One region of the Nocardia farcinica genome, then DNA from elsewhere that is predicted to be linked to it. Evidence: riboswitches for the same ligand, from Rfam matches in the RefSeq annotation. Region 1 holds a riboswitch; the other holds the start of a gene.

The links. Region 1 has a riboswitch for cobalamin ahead of AMO33_RS11180 (FecCD family ABC transporter permease). Riboswitches for the same ligand answer to the same signal wherever they lie in the genome.
Region 2: it holds a riboswitch for cobalamin, as region 1 does, so the genes downstream of both, metE (5-methyltetrahydropteroyltriglutamate--homocysteine S-methyltransferase) here and AMO33_RS11180 (FecCD family ABC transporter permease) in region 1, are expected to answer to the same signal.

The regions. Positions count from the first base shown of each region.
Region 1 is NZ_LN868938.1:2,288,471-2,299,700, reverse strand. It holds rRNA gene AMO33_RS11210 (16S ribosomal RNA) at 1-848, shown strand, start outside; rRNA gene AMO33_RS11205 (23S ribosomal RNA) at 1,183-4,312, shown strand; rRNA gene rrf (5S ribosomal RNA) at 4,431-4,547, shown strand; gene AMO33_RS11195 (SRPBCC family protein) at 4,736-5,203, shown strand; gene AMO33_RS11190 (ABC transporter substrate-binding protein) at 5,212-6,240, opposite strand; gene AMO33_RS11185 (ABC transporter ATP-binding protein) at 6,344-7,000, opposite strand; gene AMO33_RS11180 (FecCD family ABC transporter permease) at 7,033-8,064, opposite strand; cobalamin riboswitch at 8,044-8,182, opposite strand; gene AMO33_RS11175 (alpha/beta hydrolase) at 8,288-9,454, shown strand; gene AMO33_RS11170 (ABC transporter substrate-binding protein) at 9,521-10,615, shown strand; gene AMO33_RS11165 (ABC transporter permease) at 10,615-11,230, shown strand, end outside.
Region 2 is NZ_LN868939.1:1,524,233-1,535,462, reverse strand. It holds gene AMO33_RS23815 (nucleoside/nucleotide kinase family protein) at 1-224, opposite strand, end outside; gene AMO33_RS23810 (DUF3558 domain-containing protein) at 472-1,020, shown strand; gene AMO33_RS23805 (hypothetical protein) at 1,042-1,443, shown strand; partial or broken gene AMO33_RS23800 (DNA alkylation response protein) at 1,532-1,846, opposite strand; gene AMO33_RS23795 (bifunctional 2-methylcitrate synthase/citrate synthase) at 1,902-3,026, opposite strand; gene prpB (methylisocitrate lyase) at 3,026-3,940, opposite strand; gene prpD (2-methylcitrate dehydratase PrpD) at 3,940-5,442, opposite strand; gene AMO33_RS23780 (short-chain fatty acyl-CoA regulator family protein) at 5,598-7,034, shown strand; cobalamin riboswitch at 7,381-7,582, shown strand; gene metE (5-methyltetrahydropteroyltriglutamate--homocysteine S-methyltransferase) at 7,751-10,021, shown strand; gene AMO33_RS31150 (DUF397 domain-containing protein) at 10,138-10,494, opposite strand; gene AMO33_RS31145 (helix-turn-helix domain-containing protein) at 10,491-11,230, opposite strand, start outside.

The DNA of each region.
Region 1 (11,230 bases):
GCAGATATCAGGAGGAACACCGGTGGCGAAGGCGGGTCTCTGGGCAGTAACTGACGCTGAGAAGCGAAAGCGTGGGTAGCGAACAGGATTAGATACCCTGGTAGTCCACGCCGTAAACGGTGGGCGCTAGGTGTGGGTTTCCTTCCACGGGATCCGTGCCGTAGCTAACGCATTAAGCGCCCCGCCTGGGGAGTACGGCCGCAAGGCTAAAACTCAAAGGAATTGACGGGGGCCCGCACAAGCGGCGGAGCATGTGGATTAATTCGATGCAACGCGAAGAACCTTACCTGGGTTTGACATACACCGGAAACCTGCAGAGATGTAGGCCCCCTTGTGGTCGGTGTACAGGTGGTGCATGGCTGTCGTCAGCTCGTGTCGTGAGATGTTGGGTTAAGTCCCGCAACGAGCGCAACCCTTGTCCTGTGTTGCCAGCGCGTTATGGCGGGGACTCGCAGGAGACTGCCGGGGTCAACTCGGAGGAAGGTGGGGACGACGTCAAGTCATCATGCCCCTTATGTCCAGGGCTTCACACATGCTACAATGGCCGGTACAGAGGGCTGCGATACCGTGAGGTGGAGCGAATCCCTTAAAGCCGGTCTCAGTTCGGATCGGGGTCTGCAACTCGACCCCGTGAAGTTGGAGTCGCTAGTAATCGCAGATCAGCAACGCTGCGGTGAATACGTTCCCGGGCCTTGTACACACCGCCCGTCACGTCATGAAAGTCGGTAACACCCGAAGCCGGTGGCCTAACCCCTTGTGGGAGGGAGCCGTCGAAGGTGGGATCGGCGATTGGGACGAAGTCGTAACAAGGTAGCCGTACCGGAAGGTGCGGCTGGATCACCTCCTTTCTAAGGAGCACTTCTCCACGGACACCCGAGGAGTCGGGATGGTAAACGTCTTGTGGCAGAGACCGTTTCGGAAGCAGTCGTCTTCCGGCGGGAGCTCATGGGTGGAACGCTGGCATGTGCCTCGTGTATCGGTTGGTCCTGTGTGGCCGGCCGGCGGGGATGTAGTCGACACACTGTTGGGTCCTGAGAGAACACGCGAGTGACTCTCTAGGCGAATGCATGATCTGCTCGGATCGCCATGTGATACCGGCTCCTTCGGGGGTGCTGGTCCTGGGTTTCTGGTTCGGGTGGGTGTGTTGTTTGAGAACTGCACAGTGGACGCGAGCATCTTTGTTTGTAAGTGTTTAAGAGCGTTCGGTGGATGCCTTGGCACCAGGAGCCGATGAAGGACGTAGGAGGCTGCGATAAGCCTCGGGGAGCTGTCAACCGAGCTGAGATCCGAGGATTTCCGAATGGGGAAACCCAGCACGAGTGATGTCGTGTTACCCGCGCCTGAATATATAGGGTGTGTGGAGGGAACGTGGGGAAGTGAAACATCTCAGTACCCACAGGAAGAGAAAACAAGAGTGATTCCGTGAGTAGTGGCGAGCGAAAGCGGATGAGGCTAAACCATGTAGATGTGATAGCCGGCAGGCGTTGTCTATGTGGGGTTGTGGGGTTGCTCTTCCCGGTTCTGCCGAGCTGGGCGTGAGTCAGAAACCGTTGTGTTAGCTGAAGTGGTCTGGGACGGCCTACCGTAGACGGTGAGAGTCCGGTAAGTGAAAACATGACGGCTCATGTGAGTGATACCCGAGTAGCAGCGGGCCCGTGAAATCTGCTGTGAATCTGCCGGGACCACCCGGTAAGCCTGAATACTCCCTGGTGACCGATAGCGGACTAGTACCGTGAGGGAAAGGTGAAAAGTACCCCGGGAGGGGAGTGAAATAGTACCTGAAACCGTGCGCTTACAATCCGTCAGGGCCTGCGAGTGACTTTGTTGCTGTGGGTGATGGCGTGCCTTTTGAAGAATGAGCCTGCGAGTTAGTGGCATGTGGCGAGGTTAACCCGTGTGGGGTAGCCGTAGCGAAAGCGAGTCCGAATAGGGCGTTGAGTCGCGTGTTCTAGACCCGAAGCGGAGTGATCTACCCATGGCCAGGGTGAAGCGACGGTAAGACGTCGTGGAGGCCCGAACCCACTTAGGTTGAAAACTGAGGGGATGAGCTGTGGGTAGGGGTGAAAGGCCAATCAAACTCCGTGATAGCTGGTTCTCCCCGAAATGCATTTAGGTGCAGCGTCACGTGTTTCACGCCGGAGGTAGAGCTACTGGATGGCCTAGGGGGCCTACAAGCTTACCGAAGTCAGCCAAACTCCGAATGCCGGTGTGTGAGAGCGTGGCAGTGAGACTGCGGGGGATAAGCTTCGTAGTCGAGAGGGAAACAGCCCAGATCGCCGGCTAAGGCCCCTAAGCGTGTACTAAGTGGAAAAGGATGTGGGGTCGCGAAGACAACCAGGAGGTTGGCTTAGAAGCAGCCACCCTTGAAAGAGTGCGTAATAGCTCACTGGTCAAGTGATCCTGCGCCGACAATGTAGCGGGGCTCAAGTACACCGCCGAAGCCGCGGCACTCCAACATGACATCCGCATCGGGTTACGGTCCGGTGCGCAGTGGTTGGGGTGGGTAGGGGAGCGTCGTGCAGCCAGGGAAGCAGCGGGGTAACCCAGTTGTGGAGGCTGTGCGAGTGAGAATGCAGGCATGAGTAGCGAAAGACGAGTGAGAAACTCGTCCGCCGAATGACCAAGGGTTCCTGGGCCAGGTTAATCCGCCCAGGGTGAGTCGGGACCTAAGGCGAGGCCGACAGGCGTAGTCGATGGACAACGGGTTGATATTCCCGTACCCGTGTATCCGCGCCCAATGGCGAATCAGTGGTGCTAAGTGCCCAAAAGCGGATGGACCTCCTTCGGGAGGCCGGAAGTGGCTGCGCACGACCCCTGCTGTAGTAGTCAAGCGATGGGGTGACGCAGGAAGGTAGCTGGGCCAGTGAGTGGTTGTACTGGTGTAAGCCTGTAGGGCGTTGTGTAGGCAAATCCGCACAACATGAGCCTGAGAGGTGATGCGTAGCCGATTGAGGTGAATTCAGTGATCCTATGCTGCCGAGAAAAGCCTCTAGTGAGTTGGTACACGGCCCGTACCCCAAACCGACACAGGTGGTCAGGTAGAGAATACCGAGGCGATCGAGAGAACTGTGGTTAAGGAACTCGGCAAAATGCCCCCGTAACTTCGGGAGAAGGGGGACCTGATCTGGTGACCGGTCTTGCACCGTGAGCTGGGTTGGGTCGCAGAGACCAGAGAGAAGCGACTGTTTACTAAAAACACAGGTCCGTGCGAAGTCGTAAGACGATGTATACGGACTGACGCCTGCCCGGTGCCGGAAGGTTAAGAGGACCGGTTAGCGCTTCGGCGCGAAGCTGAGAATTTAAGCCCCGGTAAACGGCGGTGGTAACTATAACCATCCTAAGGTAGCGAAATTCCTTGTCGGGTAAGTTCCGACCTGCACGAATGGCGTAACGACTTCTCTGCTGTCTCAACCACAGACTCGGCGAAATTGCATTACGAGTAAAGATGCTCGTTACGCGCGGCAGGACGAAAAGACCCCGGGACCTTCACTATAGCTTGGTATTGGTGTTCGGTACGGTTTGTGTAGGATAGGTGGGAGACTGTGAAAGCCACACGCCAGTGTGGTGGGAGTCGTCGTTGAAATACCACTCTGATCGTATTGGACTTCTAACCTCGGGCCATGATCTGGTTCAGGGACAGTGCCTGGTGGGTAGTTTAACTGGGGCGGTTGCCTCCTAAAATGTAACGGAGGCGCCCAAAGGTTCCCTCAGCCTGGTTGGCAATCAGGTGTCGAGTGCAAGTGCACAAGGGAGCTTGACTGTGAGACTGACGGGTCGAGCAGGGACGAAAGTCGGGACTAGTGATCCGGCACCGGCATGTGGAAGCGGTGTCGCTCAACGGATAAAAGGTACCCCGGGGATAACAGGCTGATCTTCCCCAAGAGTCCATATCGACGGGATGGTTTGGCACCTCGATGTCGGCTCGTCGCATCCTGGGGCTGGAGTAGGTCCCAAGGGTTGGGCTGTTCGCCCATTAAAGCGGCACGCGAGCTGGGTTTAGAACGTCGTGAGACAGTTCGGTCTCTATCCGCCGCGCGCGTCAGAAACTTGAGGAAGGCTGTCCCTAGTACGAGAGGACCGGGACGGACGAACCTCTGGTGTGCCAGTTGTCCTGCCAAGGGCACTGCTGGTTAGCTACGTTCGGAAGGGATAACCGCTGAAAGCATCTAAGCGGGAAGCCTGTTCCAAGATGAGGTTTCTCACCCCCTCGAGGGGGTAAGGCCCCCCACAGACCATGGGGTTGATAGGCCAGAACTGGAAGCGCGGTAACGTGTGGAGGTGACTGGTACTAATCGGCCGAGGACTTACCAACAACGATGTTACGCGTCCACTGTGCGGTATCTGAAACAACACACAACCCACCGTTGACACCCGCCCCATCACCGAAAGGGTGTGGGGTGTGTGCGGGGGTGTGGATAGTTTCATAGAGTTACGGCGGTCATAGCGGTGGGGAAACGCCCGGTCCCATTCCGAACCCGGAAGCTAAGCCTGCCAGCGCCGATGGTACTGCACTCGACAGGGTGTGGGAGAGTAGGACACCGCCGGAACATCCTTTCCTGATAGGGGACCCACTAGTGGGTCCCCTATCGGCATTTCCGGACCCCACACCCCCAGACACCGACTATTCATTCAGAAGGCCCCAACGCGATTGGGGCTTTCCGTGTTTTCCGGCATCGTTTCCTGGCCGACATTTCTTCCACCCGAGTGACCGGTCCGAGGCGGCTACCGTGGTCGCATGACCGCGACACGCATCGGCAAGCACATCGACGCACCTCGGGAGACGGTCTACCGGCTGCTGCTCGACGGCGAGGCGGTGGCCCGGTGGATGGTGCCCGACGGCATGACCAGCCGGGTGCACGAATTCGACGCCCGCGAGGGCGGCGCCTTCCACATCACGCTCACCTACGACGACCCCACCGACACCGGCAAGACCACCGACCACACCGACAGCTACCGTGGCCGCTTCCTGATGCTGGTCCCGAACGAGCAGGTGGTGCAGCTCGTCGAGTTCGACACCGAGGATCCGGATGTGCAGGGCGAGATGACGATCAGCTACACCCTCACCGAGGCCGACGGCGGCACCGACCTGATCGCTCTGCACGACAAGCTGCCCAGCGGACTGGACCCGCACGACAACGAGATCGGCTGGCGGATCTCGCTGGCGAAGCTCGCCGCCCTCGCCGAGCGCGGCACCCTCGATTGACCGGCGCCTCAGCGCACTTCGTCGTCGGCGCGCGGCCGGATCCCGGAAGGGGGCAGCAGCTCCCACTGCTCCAGCCGGGCGCGGATCTGCTCGGCGGCGTCGATGTTCAGCGGTCCGCTGGTCCACAGCACATACGGCAGGTTGAGGAACCGGCCCTCCCGGACGGCACGCAGCTCGTTGATGCCGGGCTTGCCGCGCAGCAGCTCGACCTTCTGCTCGAAGGTCTGGCCGGGGTAATCGACGAACATGATCGCGTCGGGGTCGGCGGAGGCGAGGCGTTCCCAGGAGACCTTCGTCCACGTGTCGGCGACGTCGTCGAGGATGTTGCGTGCGCCCGCCGAATCCAGGATGGCTTGCGGCGCACCGAACTTCCCGCTGGAGAAGATCGTGTCGCTGCCGCTGTCGAACAGGAAGACGGCGGGCTTGCGCGGCGCCTGCGGTGCGGCGTGCAGGGCGGCCAGGCGGGTGTCGAGATCGGCGACGAGGTCGGCGGCGCGCTCGGTGCGGCCGGTGATGGCGCCGAGATTGGTGAGATCGGTGCGCAGGGCCGTCCACGGTTCGACCACCCCGCGGGCGCGTTCACCGGCTCGCTGACGGCAGCTCTCGGTGAGGATGTAGGCGGCGATGCCGTCCTTGCGCAGCGAATCGGGGGTGAGGTTCGCGGCCTCGGTGTAGCCGTAGTTCCAGCCGGCGACCATGACGTCGGGGCGCTGGGCCAGCACGGTTTCGCGCGAGGGCGAGTGCGGCGCGACATCGGACAACCCGTCGACGGCGGCGGGGCCGTAGTGCTTGCGCAGGGTGTCGGCGTCGCGTTGCAGACTCGACACCGCGATCACCTGGTCCTGGGCGCCCAGCGCCAGCAGCATCGAGACCATGTTGCTGTCGTTGACGAACAGGCGGTGCGCGGGCGCGGGAAAGCTCGCCTCGGCACCGCAGTTGGTGAGCACGAGGTCACTCGCGGTGGGGTGCGCGGTACCGCAGGCGGCCAGGGTGGCCGCCAGCGCGGCCGCGGCGAGTATCCGGACGGGTCGGTTCATGCCTTCGCCTCTCGCGGGGAGATCAACAGGTGGGGTGCGCCGGTGTCGGGGTGGGGGACCCGCACGGCGCGGATGCCGAAGACGTCCGCGAGCACCTCGGGGGTCAACGCCACCGCGGGGTCGGCCGGGGGTGCGCGGTACCGCCGTGCAGCACTAGGACCCGGTCGCAGTAGCGATCGGCGAGGGTGAGGTCGTGCAGCGCGGTGACCACCGTGCGACCGAGGCCGCGGGCCAGCGCGAGCAGGTCGAGCTGGTGGGTGATGTCGAGATGGTTGGTCGGCTCGTCGAGGATCAGGACGGGCGTGTCCTGGGCGAGTGCCCGGGCCAGCAGGACGCGCCGGCGCTCACCCCCGGAGAGCTTGTGCACGGGGCGGGCGGCGAGACCCGCGAGGTCGACCGCGGCCAGTGCGTCGGTGACGACCTGTCGCTCGGCGGGCGATCCCGCGCCCCAGGGCGGCAGATACGGGGTGCGCCCGAGCGCGACCACCTCGCCGACGAGCAGATCCGCGGGCGGCCGCTCGTCCTGCGCCACCAGCGCCACCGTCCGGGCGCGCTGCCGCGCCGGAAGTTCGTGCAGCGGTTGCCCGTCCACCGTGACCCGGCCCCGGCGCGGCCGTCGCACCCCCGCGAGCACGTGCAGCAGCGTGGTCTTCCCGCTGCCGTTCGGCCCGACCACCCCGATCATCTCCCCGGGCGCCACCTCGAAGCTCACCCCGGTGAGCACCGGGCGCCGTCCCACCTCGCAGCTCACCTCGGTCACCGACAAACGTCCCCCGGGCGCGGTATCGCGGGTCATGATTCCCCGAACCGGTAGGTGCGGCGGCCCAGCAGCAGCAGGAAGGCGGGGGCGCCGATCAGGCCGGTCAGCACGCCCACCGGGATCTCGGTGGGGCGCACCAGGATCCGGGTGGCGGCGTCGGCCACGACGAGGAACAACGCGCCGCAGAGCGCGCAGACCGGTAACAGGTCGCGGTGGCGGGGGCCGACCAGCAACCGGGCCGCGTGCGGCACCACCAGGCCGACGAAGCCGATCCCGCCGGACACCGCGACCAGCACCCCGACCAGCACCGCCAGCAGCACGAACAGCGCGATGCGCAGCTGCCGCACCGGAACGCCGACCGAGGCCGCGGTGTCGGCGCCGACGAGCAGCGCGTCCAGCCAGCCCGCGGCCGCCAACAGCGCCACACCTGCCAGCACCACGACCGTCAGCGGCAGCGCGATCCGGGTCCAGTCGGCGCCGGCCAGGCTGCCGAGCAGCCAGAACAGCACCGATTGCGCCGCCGCCGGATCGGCGCTGCGGAACACCAGGAAACTGCTGAACGCGGCGAACGCCGAACCGAGCACGGTGCCGGTGAGCACCAGCCGCAGCGGGGTGAGGCCGCCCTGGGCGGAGGCGATGAGGAACACCAGCGTCGCGGCCAGGAACGCGCCGGCCAACGCACCGCCGGACAACGCCCAGACGCCCGCGCCGGCGAAGAACCCCGAGGTGATCACCGCGGCCGCGCCGACACCGGCACCGGAGGAGACGCCGAGCAGGAAGGGATCGGCCAGCGGATTGCGCACCAGGGTCTGCATCGCGGCCCCGGCCAGCGCCAGCCCGGCGCCGACGATCGCGGCGAGCACGGTACGCGGCACCCGCAGCTGCCAGACGATGGTGTCGAGACCGAGATCGGCGGGCGCGGTGCCGGTGATCCGGTCCCGCAGCACGTGCCAGACCGATCCGACGGGCAGTGTCTCGGCGCCGAGACCGGTGGCGAACACCATGGCGACGCATACGGCGACGCTCAGCACGCCGAGGGTGATCGATGTCCGGACGCGGATCATCGGCGATACTCCACAGGCAAGTCGCGGCCTTTCCAGAAGCGACCCGGTGGGGGAGGTCTGACTCTCGCCGAAGGCGATCACAGTGGCGCGACCGTTCCGGATTCTCACCGGATTCCCGCACCCGCCGGGGGTTGACGGGCAGTACTCTACCGCCCGGTCTGCTCGCGGCGGGTGGTCGGGTCGGCACGTGGCAGGCTCCGGCGTCCGTCGTTACCGTGGAGTGATGTCGCTGTGGGACGAGCGGCACCCGTCGACGGTCGCCGACTGGGACGACGAACGGCGCAGGGCTCGGTTGCGGGAGACCCGCCTCGGGCATCGCTGGACGAGACTGCGCCGCACCAGGCTGGCGCTGGTGCGGGTCGCCGCCTTACTGACACTCCTGCTCACCCTGTTCGTGCAGTACTGGGTGCACGACGTGGCGCCGGAGCGGGCCAGGCTCGCACGCACCGAACCCGCGCTGCTTCCGGTCGCCACTCCGGTGGACGACCGGAACTGGGACACCGCGGTGGTGGACATGGTCGGTCTGGGCGGGCTCAACGCCACCGACACCGCGGCCGCCCTGCCCGCGCTGCGCCGCCTCGGGGTGGTGTGGGCGATCAGATACGACAACCAGGGCATCGACAGCAAGGTGATCGCGGATCTGGTGGTGCGCGCCGCGCAGATGTCCGGGGTGCGCAACCTCGTGCTCGTCGGGCACAGCATGGGCGGGGTGATCGCGCTGGAGGTGGGCGAGCACATCCATCGCGGCAGCGACCGCAGGCTGGCCGGAGTGCTGCTGGACTGCACCCCGATGGACCTCGGCGCGGTGCGGCCGGAGAGCCGTGGCCGCGGCGAGGACATGCTGCGCTGGATGGGCTGGCTGCCCGGTGCGCGGGAGAGCCGCACGCTGCGCATGGCGGTGGAAACCTATGCCCGCCGGGACCGCTTCCTCGATCCGGCCGGCCGGCCGGTGCCCGGCATCCGGCTCGCCGCGCTGCGTGCGGTGCTGACCGAGGTGACCACCGAGAAGGTGCTCTCGCACAACGCCGCCAGCAACGGGTTGATCGAATCGCAGTTCCTGGCGATCGTCGGTGGCGGCGCGATCGACAACCTGCGGGCTCTGGCGCGGCCGGCCGAGGGCAAACCGCGTCCGGCGATCGTGTTCATCCGTCCCCGCGACGCCGCCCGCGACCGGGTGGTCGACGTCGAGTACTCCCACCGGGTGCTGGTCGAGCGGGTCGGCGGGGTGGACGGCAGCCTGCTGGTGGTGCTGCCGCGCGAGATCGGCCACGCCAACCCGCGGCAGGCGCCGGTGGCCTACAACACCGTCATCGAGCAGCAGGTGCTGCCGTTCGTGCAGCGCTATCTGGACCGGGCGCGCGGCGTGCGGACCGCCGCGGCGCCGTCGTGACACCTTTCGAATCAGGCTGCCGACAAAGGTGTTCGGGGACGCGGCCGGGTTGTTTCAATTCCCCGCATGTCTGGAACCCGAACCGTGCTCGCCGGCCGTCGTGGCCGTCGCCTGACCGCCGTTCTGCTCGCCGCGGCGACCGCCGCGACCCTCGGGCTGACCGGTTGCGCGAAGGACGACGACGCGACGGTGGCCGCCGCGAACACCCCGCTGCCCACCGAGGTGCCGCCCGGCACCAAGCTCGTGATCGCCGACCAGCAGGAGCGGTTGCAGACGGCGCTGCGGCTCTCCGGTGAGCTCGACACGCTGCCGTTCACCGTCGAATTCGCCAACTTCGTCGGCGGCCCGGCCATCCTGGAGGCGTTCCGCGCCGGCGCGGCCGACGTGGCGCCGGTGGGGGACGTGCCGCCGATCCACGCGCTGGCCGCCGGGCAGGACGTGCCGATCGTGGCCGCGTACCGCACCAGCGTGGACGCGCTGAAACTGGCGGTGGCGCCGGGTGTTCCGGTGACGACGCTGGCGGATCTGAAGGGCAGGAAGATCGCCTACGCCGAGGGCACCGCCCAGCAGGCGGCCGTGCTGCGCGCGCTGGACAAGGCGGGACTGGACACCGGCGACGTGGAACTGGTCCGGTTGCAGCTGGCGGAGTTCCTCGACGCGGTGCGCACCGGCCAGGTGGACGTGGCCCCGCTGATCGAACCGAACGTCACGCGGCTGCTGCGCACGCCCGGCGCCACCGTGCTGCCCGACAGCGAAACGCACGGCATCTACAGCGGATTGGCCTACCTCTACGCGCGCCGGGAGGTGACCAACGACCCGGCCCGGTCGGCGGCGGTGGCCGCGCTGGTGCGGGCGTATGTGCGCGCCTACCAGTGGACCAACACCCACCGCGCCGAGTGGGAGCAACGGTATTACGTGGAGAACCAGAAGGTCTCGCCGGAGGACGCGCGCCGGATCGTGGATTCGCTGGGCAGCTACGTCTTCCCGCATCTGGACCAGGACCTGATCGATCGGCAGCAGGCGACCATCGACCTCATCGATGCCGCCGGTGAGCTGCCGAGAAAGGTCGAGGCCGCCGACGGTTTCGACCTGCGGTACGACGCCGTGGTGACCGCGGCGGTCACCGAATCCGGCGCGGCGTTCGAGCCGAAGGAGCGATGATGGCGACAGTGGAAGCGGGCGTGCTGCGCCGGTTCGGCGCGGCGGGCACGTCGCAGGCCCGGCAGGCGCGCGGCGGGTTGTCGCGGCGCAGGCTCGGCCCGGGCACACCGATCCCGTTCGGGATCGCGCTCGGCCCGGCGCTGCTGGTCGGCGCCTGGGTGCTCGGCTCGGCCACCGGCTCGCTCGACCCCGACACCCTGCCCGCCCCCTGGACGGTGGCGCAGACCGCCGGTGAGCTGATCGCCGACGGCCGTCTGCAGTCGAATCTGCTGACCTCGCTGCAACGTGCCGGCATCGGGTTGGCGTTGGGCGTGGTGATCGGCGTGGTGCTCGCGCTCATCGCGGGCCTGAGCAGGGTGGGCGAGGCGCTGCTGGACGGGCCGATCCAGATCAAGCGCGCCATTCCGACGCTGGCGTTGATCCCGCTGTTCATCGTGTGGTTCGGCATCGGCGAGGAGATGAAGCTGATCGTCATCACGCTGAGCGTCTTCGTGCCGGTCTACATCAACACCCACGCCTATCTGCGCAGTGTCGACTCCCGCTATGTGGAGCTGGCCGAGACCGTGCGGCTGTCGCGTGCGGCGTTCGTGCGCCGCGTCGCGCTGCCCGGTTCGC
Region 2 (11,230 bases), on a different replicon from region 1:
TCCCGCAGGCGGACGTTGGGGAGGTGGTAGCCGTCCATGGGGGCTTCGGCGGCGATGTTCGCACCGGCCAGCTCGTTCAGCTCGTGGCACAGGGCTTTCGCGAGAGTCGATTTCCCCGCGCCGGGTGGGCCGGCGATGCCGAGCAGGTAGCGGCGGTCGAGCCGCTGCGCTCGGGCCGACACATCGCGTGCCAGCGCAGCCGGTGAGATCTCGTCGTCGCCCACGGCGTCAGCGTATCGAGAGATTCGGGCTTCTGTTGCCCTCGAGATTTCGACCCGGGGGCAGGCTCCGCGGACCAGCTCGCACCGCGACGGTGCGGAAACACCCGTGCGCCTGCCTGCACGCTCCCTGCCGTCTCGCGAGTCCGCGGAAACCACAGCGGGATGAAGGCCAGCCCGAGCACAGGGCGACCACGGCGGTGTGAACACCGCACGTTATATGTTGACTGTGCTGTCGACATAGGGAGGGGACATGCACATCACGGCGACCGTCGCCCGCACCGTAATTGCCGTTGCCACGCTTCTCGGTCTGGTCACCGGCTGCGGAACAGTCGACCTCGGCGGCACCCGACCGGGCACCCCCACCCCGGCAGAGCCTGAGATGGACAACCTGCTCGACCCCTGCACCGACATCCCCGACGAATGGCTCATCGAGCTCGGACTCGACCCGTCCACGGAACGCAACATCGTCAACCCGGACAAGGTCTCGTCGTGGCGGATCTGCGGGTGGGAACCGTCGGTCTTCAGCTACCGCATGGACCTGCTGTCGACCAGCCACACCATCGAGGACACTCGCAAGAATCCCAATGTCGAGATCATTCGCGAGATAACCATCGGGGGTCGGCAGGGACTCGTGAACACGAACAAGATCGAAGGTGGTGACGTCTGCTACGTCAGCCTGCCTGCCGAACAAGGAATGTTCGAGATTGCGGTCGGATGGTTCGACAGCAGGCCCATTCGAGAATCGTGCGATCTGGCGATCGAACACGCGATCACACTCGAACCACACCTACCGAAATAACCGAGTCTTACGGGGGACGACATGGCGGACACCGAATCACATTTGCAGCAGTGGCGAACTCTCAAAGAACAGGGCATCAACGGCGAGTTCAGGCTCGACACCGAGATCGGCCAAGCCTTACACGACCGTTGCGAGGCACTCCGGCAACAACTGTTGTACATCAGGCGCGATGCCCAGCAGCTGGACCGTCTCTCCGGCTACGGCGGGCTCCCTTCCGCCAACGAACTGCGAGTGAAGTTCGAGCAGAAGGCGACCGGCGGCGCACCCCACGATCCCAACGACAACGCCCTCGCCCGCATCGACCAGCACATCGAGATCGTCACCACCATGCGCGACGCCTACCTGGCCGCGATCGGTCAACTCCAGGCAGTAGACGAGGAGTCCAGCCGCACGCTGACCGCCCAGGGCGACGAAATCAACTGATCGTCACCACATCCCCGAACTCACGCCAGTTCCCCCTCGTGCCAGCGGCCCGACACCGACCCCACAGGTAGCCGGCGACATCAGCCCCTCACTCCACGAACGCGCGCTCGATGATCGATTCGGTGTCGACCCCGGTCGGCAATGTCCCGAACGCGATTCCCCAGTCATCCCCCAATCGGGTGGCGCAGAAGGCGTCGGCCACCGCGCGGTGTCCGTGCCGCACCAGCTGGGCGCCTTGCAGGACCAGGGCCATGAGTTCGACCACGCGCCGGGCCCGGTATTCGATGTCGGACAGGTCGGCGAGTTCCTTGCCGACGCGGTCGATGGCGTCGTCGAGGCGGGGGTTGTCGCCGCGGGACTTGTTCACCTCGTCGAAGTAGGCCGCGACGGTGTCGGGTTGACGTGCCGCGCCGAGGAACGGGTACGGCCCGCACCGGTGAGTACGGTCGGGATGCCGCTCAGGTGCCGACGGCGCGCTGCGGCACGCCAGCGTACTCGCTGAGCGGCCGGATGAGCGCGTTGGCCGCACCTTGTTCGATGACGTGAGCGGTCCAGCCAGTGATGCGGCTCATCACGAAAATCGGGGTGAACACCTCGATATCGAAGCCGAGCAGGAAATACGCGGGGCCGGTCGGGAAATCGAGGTTCGGCTTGATGCCGGTGGCCTCGATCATGGTGTGCTCGAGGATCTCGTACATCTGGACCCACTTGCCACCGCCGGTGGCCGCGGCTATATCCAGCAACGCGTTCTTCATTGTCGGCACGCGGGAGTCACCGTTCTTGTAGACCCGGTGCCCGAAGCCCATCACCTTTTCCTTGTTCGCCAGCTTGTTTCGTAACCACTGCTCGGCCCGCGCGGGATCGCCGATCTCGAGCATGTCACGCATGACCGCCTCGTTGGCACCACCGTGCAACGGACCCTTCAACGCGCCGATGGCCGCGGTGACCGCACTGTAGATATCGGCCAGGGTCGAGGTCACGACCCGAGCGGCGAAGGTGGAAGCGTTGAAACCATGCTCGGCGTAGAGGATCAGCGAAACCTCGAATGCCTTCACAAGCTCCGGCGCTGGAACTCTCCCGAAGCACATGTTCAGGAAATTCTCGGCGAACCCGAGATGGGAGTGTGGCTCGATGGGGTCCAGGCCACGGCGGCGACGGTGATCGGCAGCCACAATCGTGGGTAGCACGGCCAGCATCTGTAGCGACTTGGCCAGGTTGGCCTTGGAGGAATTGTCTTCCTCGGCAGGGTCCTCGGCGCCGAGATAGCTGATCGCGGTGCGCACGACATCCATCGGATGGCAGTTGTCGGGCAGCTTCGCGATCAACGACAGCAACGAACGATTAGCCCGTCGTGCCGCCCGTTCCCGTTGGGTGAATAGGGCCAGTTGGGAATCTGTGGGCAGCTCGCCGTGCCAGAGCAGGTAGGCGACCTGTTCGAAGGAGCAGATCGCCGCCAGGTCCTGTACGGGATAGCCGCGGTAGGTCAGCGAGTTCGTCTCGGGGACCACCTGGGAGATCGAGGTGGTGTCGACGACGACGCCGGCGAGGCCTTTGTAGATGGTGGGCACAGCGATGTCGGTCATCACTGATTCCTTCCGAGGGTGAAATTGAAGATGGCGGAATCGAATTCGTTGTAGCGCTCGTACTGCAGCAGCTCGTAGAGCCGGCTGCGATGTTGCATCCGATCCAGCAGACCGGACTGGGTGCCCTGCTCGAAGATCTCCCGCAGGCCGGCCTCGGCGGCGAATATCGCCAACCGCAGCGTCGATACCGGGTAGATCACGGCGTTGTAGCCGATCTTCTCCAGCGTGGCGGCCGGAATCAGCTCGGACTTGCCGAACTCGGTCATGTTCGCCAGCAGCGGGATGTCCACCGCGGCGCGGAACTTCTCGAAGTCGGCCGGGGTGTGCAGGGCTTCGGTGAAGATCAGATCCGCTCCCGCCGCGACGTAGGCCTGTGCCCGCTCGATCGCCGCGTCGATGCCTTCGATGCCCGCGGCATCGGTGCGAGCGCAGATGACGAAGCTCGGATCGCGGCGAGCCGCGACCGCTGCCCGCAGGCGCCGCACCATTTCCTCGACGGGGACTACGGTCTTGCCGTCGAGATGCCCACACCTCTTCGGGTTGACCTGGTCCTCGAAGTGGGCTCCGGCGATGCCTGCGTCCTCGAGGAAGGTGACGGTGCGTGCGGCGCTCATCGGTTCGCCGAAGCCGGTGTCGGCGTCGATGAGCACCGGTAGATCGGTGACGCGGGCGATCTGGCGGCCGCGCTCGGTGACCTCGCTGAGCGTGGTGAGCCCGATATCGGGCAGGGCGAGGTCGGCGGAGACCACCGCGCCGGAGACGTAGACGCCTTCGAAGCCGATCTCCTGGATCAGCCTGGCCACCAACGGGCTGAACGCGCCCGGGATGCGCTGGATCCGGTCTGATGCCAGGCCCGCCCGGAATGCAAGACGCTTGTCGGAGACCGAGGTCGACGCTGCCAGCAGGCCGGTCATCAGAACAGCCCCTTCGGCAGCTTCGGCGCGCGGGCCAAGACCTCTTCGGAGACCGTGAAGTTCAGCTGACCCAGCTCCTCGGCCGTCAGCTCCGGGGTTCGCTGGGCGACGTCGAGGAACCGATCCTGCTCGGCCTGCTCGATTACGCCTTCGGCTAGGGTGCGGAACTTCGCGATATACTGCTCCCGCGTGAACGGACGGGCGCCCAACGGATGCGCATCGGCGACAGCCAGCTCGTCGACGATCACTTCGCCGCTCTTCAAGGTGATTTCGGCCCGGGCGCCGAAGGCTTTCTCGTTCGGGTCGGTCGAGTGGTAGCGACGAGTCCACTCCGGATCCTCGGCAGTGGAGATCTTGCGCCACAGCTCGATCGTGTCGGGCCGCTGTGCGCGCTCGGGAGCGTAGGAGCGCTCGTGGTGCCAGGTTCCGTCCTGCAGGGCAACCGCAAAAATATACATGAGCGAGTGATCGAGGGTTTCGCGCGAGGCCTGGGGATCGAACTTCTGCGGATCGTTCGAGCCGGTGCCGATCACGTGATGCGTGTGGTGGCTGGTGTGCAGCACGACGGTCGCGATCTGATCCAGATCACCGACTCGCTCGCGCAGGCGGAACGCCAGGTCGATCGGCGCTTGGCTCTGGTACTCGGCCGAGTGCTCCTTGGTGTAGGTGTCGAGGATGCCGCGCTTGGCCTCGCCCGGCGCCGGCAACGGCACCGAGTACTCGGCATTCGGGCCGCCGAGCAGCCACGCGATGACACCGTCTTCGCCCTCCCAGATCGGCGAGGGGGCGCCCTCACCGCGCATCGCGCGATCGACCGCCTCGACGGCCATCTTTCCGGCGAAGGCAGGCGCGTAGGCCTTCCAGCTCGAGATTTCACCCTTGCGGGACTGGCGTGTAGCGGTCGTGGTGTGCAGAGCCTGTCCGATCGCCTGGTAGATGGTCTCGGCGTCGAGACCGAGCAGAGTGCCGATACCTGCGGCGGCCGAGGGGCCGAGGTGGGCGACGTGGTCGATCTTGTGCTCATGCAGGCAGATCGCACGTACCAGGTCGACCTGGATCTCGTAGCCGGTGGCCAGGCCACGGATCAGGTCCGCGCCATTGCGACCGGAGTGTTGGGCGACGGCGAGAATCGAAGCGATGTTGTCGCCCGGGTGTGAGTACTCCGCGGCCAGGAAGGTGTCGTGGAAGTCGAGTTCGCGGACCGCGACTCCGTTGGCCCAGGCGGCCCATTCCGGGGAGAACCGGCCCGGCACGCCGAATACGGTCGCGCCCGGGCGGTAGGTGTGGGCCAAGGCTTGGGCGCGAGCGTTGGCGACCGGTCGGCGGGTGATCGAGGCCGCGGCGACCGAGGCGTTGTCGATGATGCGGTTGACAATCATCTCCTCGGTGTCGGCCGGAACCTCCACGGCATCGGTGGCTACCTCGGCGATCCGCCACGCCAAGTGCTCCTCACGAGGGAAGTCCTCGGCAGAGCGGTGGGTACGGACAAGATGGTGCTTCACAGCGCTGGCCTCCCGGACGTCAAATATTCACCGATACCGTTCGCACGTTACACAGTTCGATTTGCGGGCAAAATGCCTCGCAGATGCCGAAATATGTGGAAGATCGCCGGCAAATCTGTGAAAGTTGCGAATGGTGCGCGTGATAGATTCGGGTCATGCAGAAGATGTTCGCGGGCGCGCGGCTGCGCGCACTGCGCGACCAGCGCGGGCTGTCGCAGACCGCGCTGGCAAAACTGCTCGGGCTATCGGTGAGCTATGTCAATCAGCTCGAGAACGATCAGCGTCCGCTGACCGTCCAGGTGCTGCTCAAACTCAATGCCGCCTTCGATCTGGACATGGGCTTCTTCGCTACCGACACCGACGCACGACTGCTGGCCGATCTCCATGAGGTGTTCATCGAGGATCCCGATGCCGCGGGCATCAGCAATGCCGAACTCGAGGATCTCACCACGCGGGTCCCGGCCGCCGCGCATCTGCTGGTGAACTTGCATCGCAGACTGCGCAGCGCGACGCAGCAGCTCGAGCAGATCTCCGCTGGTCTCGAGGCTCCAGCCGCGAGTGCCACGGCGGTGACTCCGTACGAGGACGTGCGCGACTTCTTCTACGACCATCGCAACCACATACCCGAGCTCGACTCCGCCGCGGAATCGATGTTTCAGGACAATCGGCTCAGCATCGGCGGGTTGGACCTGCAGCTGACCCGCCTGTTGCACGAGCGCCACGGCATCACCGTCACGATTCGCTCCGACGATCCGACCGATCCCGGCCCCAAGCGTGTCTACGATCCCGCAGCGCGCCACATCGCGCTCGCACGACGACTCTCAGCCGGTCAGCGCGCATTCCAGCTCGCGACCCAGCTGGCGTTCCTGACGCACAACCACACCATCGACGCGATCACCGCCATGTCGAATCTGCCCACCGCATCACGCGACCTGTTGCGCATCGGCCTGGCCAACTATTTCGCCGGAGCGCTCATCCTGCCCTACAACAGGTTCCGTAATGCCGCCGAAGATCTGCGCTACGACATCGAGTTGCTGTCATCGATGTTCGAGGTCGGTTTCGAGACCGTTTGTCACCGCCTGTCGACATTGCAGCGGACCGGACAGCGCGGTGTGCCGTTCTTCTTCGTGCGTATCGACCGGGCCGGCAACATCTCCAAACGCCAGTCCGCCACCGCGTTCCACTTCTCCCGGGTCGGCGGCAGCTGCCCGCTGTGGGTCGTCCACGACGCCTTCGCAACCCCGGGGCGAATCCGCACCCAGATCGCCCAGATGCCCGACGGCCGCAAGTACCTGTGGCTGGCCCGCACCACCGACGAGAACACTCCCGGATTCCTCGCCGCCAAGCGCAATTTCGCGATCGGACTCGGCTGCGACCTCGCCTACGCCGAGAAACTGGTGTACTCCCAAGGACTCCCGCTCCACGATGACCCCACCGCGGTCCCGATCGGCGCGGGCTGCAAGGTGTGCGAACGCCCGAACTGCGCACAACGAGCCTTCCCACAGCTCGGGCGGGCCATCCGCGTCGACGACAACCTCGCTGCGAACATCCCTTACGCCCCCGCCGACTCACCCACTGAAACCCGGCGCTGACCGTCCACCCCGATCGCCTGCGCGCGGTGGCGCGCTCGCGAGCGGGTTCGCCGACCACCAGCCGCGACGCGCCCGGCACAGCGGGCGAATCCTCGGTCTTGCGGGCATCGGCTGGGGACCCTCGCTGCCACCGCAGATGCCCGCGCCCCCGATCGCCACCCCGTCCGCTCGATCCAGCCTTACCCGCCCCCGGCTCCCCACCGGTCCGCCGAGGAGCAGAACCGGCTGATCGGTGCAGCGATCGGCGGGCCGACTACCGGTAGGCCTCAGCACGCGGTCGGGCTGGACTAGAATGGTGACCGCAGCTGGTTCACGTTCACCGTGCAGAGTCGGAGCCCCGAACTCCAGTGATCGTGTCGAAGCCGGCCCGGGACACCGGACCGGTGAGAGGGAACCCGGTGGGAATCCGGGACTGTCCCGCAGCGGTGAGTGGGAACGACCGCCGTCATGGAGCACTGGGCGCCTGCCTGGGAAGCGACGGCCACTAGGTCGGCCGAATCAGGCCGGTGCCCATGAGTCCGAAGACCTGCCCGCTGTGCCGGACACGCCGTGCCCGGCGGCCTCCGCCTCGAGGATTGGGCGCATGGACCGATATTCCACCGCCCCGCCAGGAGACCCTGGAAACGGGCGCGCGAGCTTGCCTCGCACGTACCTCACGGTCGGATTTCGGCGCTGCGCACGACAGGCGATGGCCATCCGCATCTACACCGGAGACGATCAACGTGGCTGTTTCGCCCACCCCCTTCACCGCCACGGTTCTCGGACTGCCCCGCGTCGGGCCGAACCGGGAACTCAAGCGCGCCATCGAGGCCTACTGGGCCGGCAAGGCCGACGCCGAGCACCTGCACACCGTCGCGCGTGAACTGCGCGATACCCACCTGGGCCTGCTCGCCGCCGCGGGGCTGGATTCCATCCCGGTCGGCACCTTTTCCTACTACGACCAGGTCCTCGACACCGCGGTCCTGCTCGGTGCGCTGCCTCCGCGCGTCGCCGAAATCATCGATCCACTCGATCGCTACTTCGCCGCGGCCCGCGGCACCGACACGATCGCCCCGCTCGAGATGACGAAATGGTTCGATACCAACTACCACTACATCGTTCCCGAGATCGACGCCCGAACGCAGTTCTCACTGAACCCGGCGAAGCTGTTCTCCGAACTCGCCGAAGCCGATGAACTCGGCATCCCGGCCCGGCCCGTCGTCATCGGGCCACTGACCTTCCTGAAACTGTCCAAGCACGCCGAAGGCGGCGCGTTGGACCGCCTCGCCGAGCTTCTCCCGCTCTACCGCGAGCTGCTGTCGCGGCTCGCGGCGGCGGGTGTCACCTGGGTCCAGATCGACGAGCCGATCCTGGTCACCGATCTCACCGACGCCGAACTGGCCGCCGTGCGCGCCACCTACACCGAACTCGCCTCGGGCACCGACCGGCCCGCGATCCTGATCGCCACCTATTTCGGGCACACCGACGCGGCACTCGCCGAGATCGCGGCGACGCCGGTCGACGCGGTCGCGCTCGACTTCACCGCGGGCACCACCGTCGAGGCGGTGGCCTCGGTCCCGGCCTTGACCCACAAGCTGCTGGTGGCCGGCGTGGTCGATGGCCGCAACGTCTGGCGCACCGACCTCGACGCCACTCTGAGCACCCTGGGCTCGCTGCTCGGCAGCGCAGCCTCGGTCGCGGTATCGACCTCCTGCTCGCTGCTGCACGTTCCCTACTCACTGACCCCGGAAACCGCGCTCGACGACCGGCTGCGTTCGTGGCTCGCCTTCGGCGCCGAAAAGGTCGACGAAGTCCGGCTGCTGGCCACCGCTTTGACCCAGGGCACCGACGTCGTCGCCGACGAACTGCGCGCCGCCCGCGACGCCGCCGAGTCCCGCCGCACAGATCCGCGCCTGCACAACGCCACCGTCCGGGCACGTCTGGCGGCACTGGCACCCACCGACCTCGAACGCGCACCGGCCGACGAACGTCGCGCCAAGCAGCGTGCTCACCTCGACCTGCCGCTGCTGCCCACCACCACCATCGGCTCCTTCCCGCAGACCTCGACGATCCGCCTGGCTCGCGCCGCACTGCGCAAGAGCGAGATCGACCACGCCGAGTACGTAGCCCGTATGCGGAGGGAGATCGACGAGGTGATCGCGCTGCAGGAACGTCTGGGCCTGGACGTGCTCGTCCACGGCGAACCCGAGCGCAACGACATGGTCCAGTACTTCGCAGAGCTGCTCGACGGCTTCGCCACGACCGACAACGGGTGGGTGCAATCCTACGGAACGCGCTGCGTGCGCCCGCCGATCCTCTTCGGTGATGTCACCCGCCCGACCCCGATGACGACCGACTGGATCGGCTACGCGCAGTCACGCACCAGCAAGCCGGTCAAGGGCATGCTCACCGGCCCGGTCACCATCCTCGCGTGGTCTTTCGTCCGCGACGACCAGCCCCTGGGCGAATCCGCTCGCCAGGTCGCCCTCGCCATCCGCGACGAAGTCACCGACCTCGAAGCAGGCGGCGCCCGCATCATTCAGGTCGACGAACCCGCGCTGCGCGAACTGCTTCCACTGCGCGCGGCCGAGCGACCGGCCTATCTGGCGTGGTCGGTCGATTCGTTCCGCCTGGCGACCGCCGGCGTCGCCGACACCACGCAGATCCACACTCACCTGTGCTACTCCGAGTTCGGTGAAGTCATCGGCGCGATCGCCGCGCTCGATGCTGACGTCACCTCCATCGAAGCGGCTCGCTCTCACATGGAAGTCCTCGACGATCTCAACGCCGCCGGTTTCGATCTCGGCGTAGGACCTGGCGTCTACGACATCCACTCGCCGCGCGTGCCTTCGATCGAGGAGATCGTCGCGTCGCTACAGTCAGCGCTGAAAGCGGTTCCGGCCGAACGGTTGTGGGTCAATCCCGACTGCGGCTTGAAGACCCGTGGCCCGGTTGAGGTGGAAGCCTCGCTACGCAACCTCGTCGCCGCGGCGGCAGCCCTGCGTTGATCCGATCGTAGCTGTTCGGGTGCCGGCACTCGGATCCACCGGAGTCGGCATCGAACAGCTGCGCAACCGCTGGCCAGGGGCCAGCGGCGGGCGCGCTGCAACCGCACCGCCCGCCGCTACGCCGCGGCGAACTCCCCCACCGCAATGCCCGAGGTGAAAGCAATCCACTCGGCATCGGTGAAATGCAGCGATACCCCGCCGAGCGACACCACCACACCGCGCGCACCCCGCACGATCACCGGCAGCCCAGGCTCCGGCGCGACGCCCGGATCGACCGCATAGGCGAGAAACGCACCCCACCGCATCGCCGAAATCTCGATGACCGGCTGCCGCGCCGGATCGTTCCCCGGATCCCGCAGATACTTGCTGTCGCGGATGAGCACCGCATCCCCGGAAAACCGAACCTCCACGCAGTTGGCGGCTTCCTTCGAGAAGCTGGACTTGAACCACGTGCTGGTCGTGCCGGTACTCATGCCAACGATGTTAGCGTACGTACCGCTTGGTCGATCAGGTCGAGAGACCGCCCCTGGTCCGGCATGGCCGCAAAGACGTTGTTGTAGACATAGTTGAGATTGCGGGCTTGAACCGGGTCTTCGACGAGTGCTCCGAACAGCGCGTTTTCGAACCACGCCACGGTAGGGAGCCAGCAGCTCTCGAAATCCAGCAGGTAGACGTTGCCGCTCAGCGCCGCACATTCCGGGGCACCCAGCGGGATGACCCGGACGTCGACGGTGTCCGGATGCGCTTCGATCAAAGACTTGATGTGCCGAAGCTGGGCGATCTGCACTTTCGGCCCCCACGGATGCTGAAGTAGGACCGCTTCGGTGAGCATCGCCGTGAAGTGAACAGCGTCGGGGCCGTCCAACCGTTTCTGGCGGCGCATTCGCGCTTCCACGTACTTGTCGGCCTCCACCGCCGACCGCACACCATACGGCGACGTCATCAGAGCTCGCATGTAGTCGGGAGCCTGCAGCATCGCAGGCACGATGACGCCTTCGTGAACTCGAATCCGCTGAGCGCCGTGTTCGAGACCGTAGAGACGCAGCAGTTCGTCGCCGAAGAGTGCCGCGTACTTATTCCACCAGCCGGGTTCCTTTGCCTCGGCGCGCAGAGCAAGCAGTTCCGCTCGCTGATCCGCCGGAAAGTCCAGGTGCTCGATCAGCTTGTGCATCTTCTCTTCACTGAGGACGCTGCGGCCGGTCACGACGT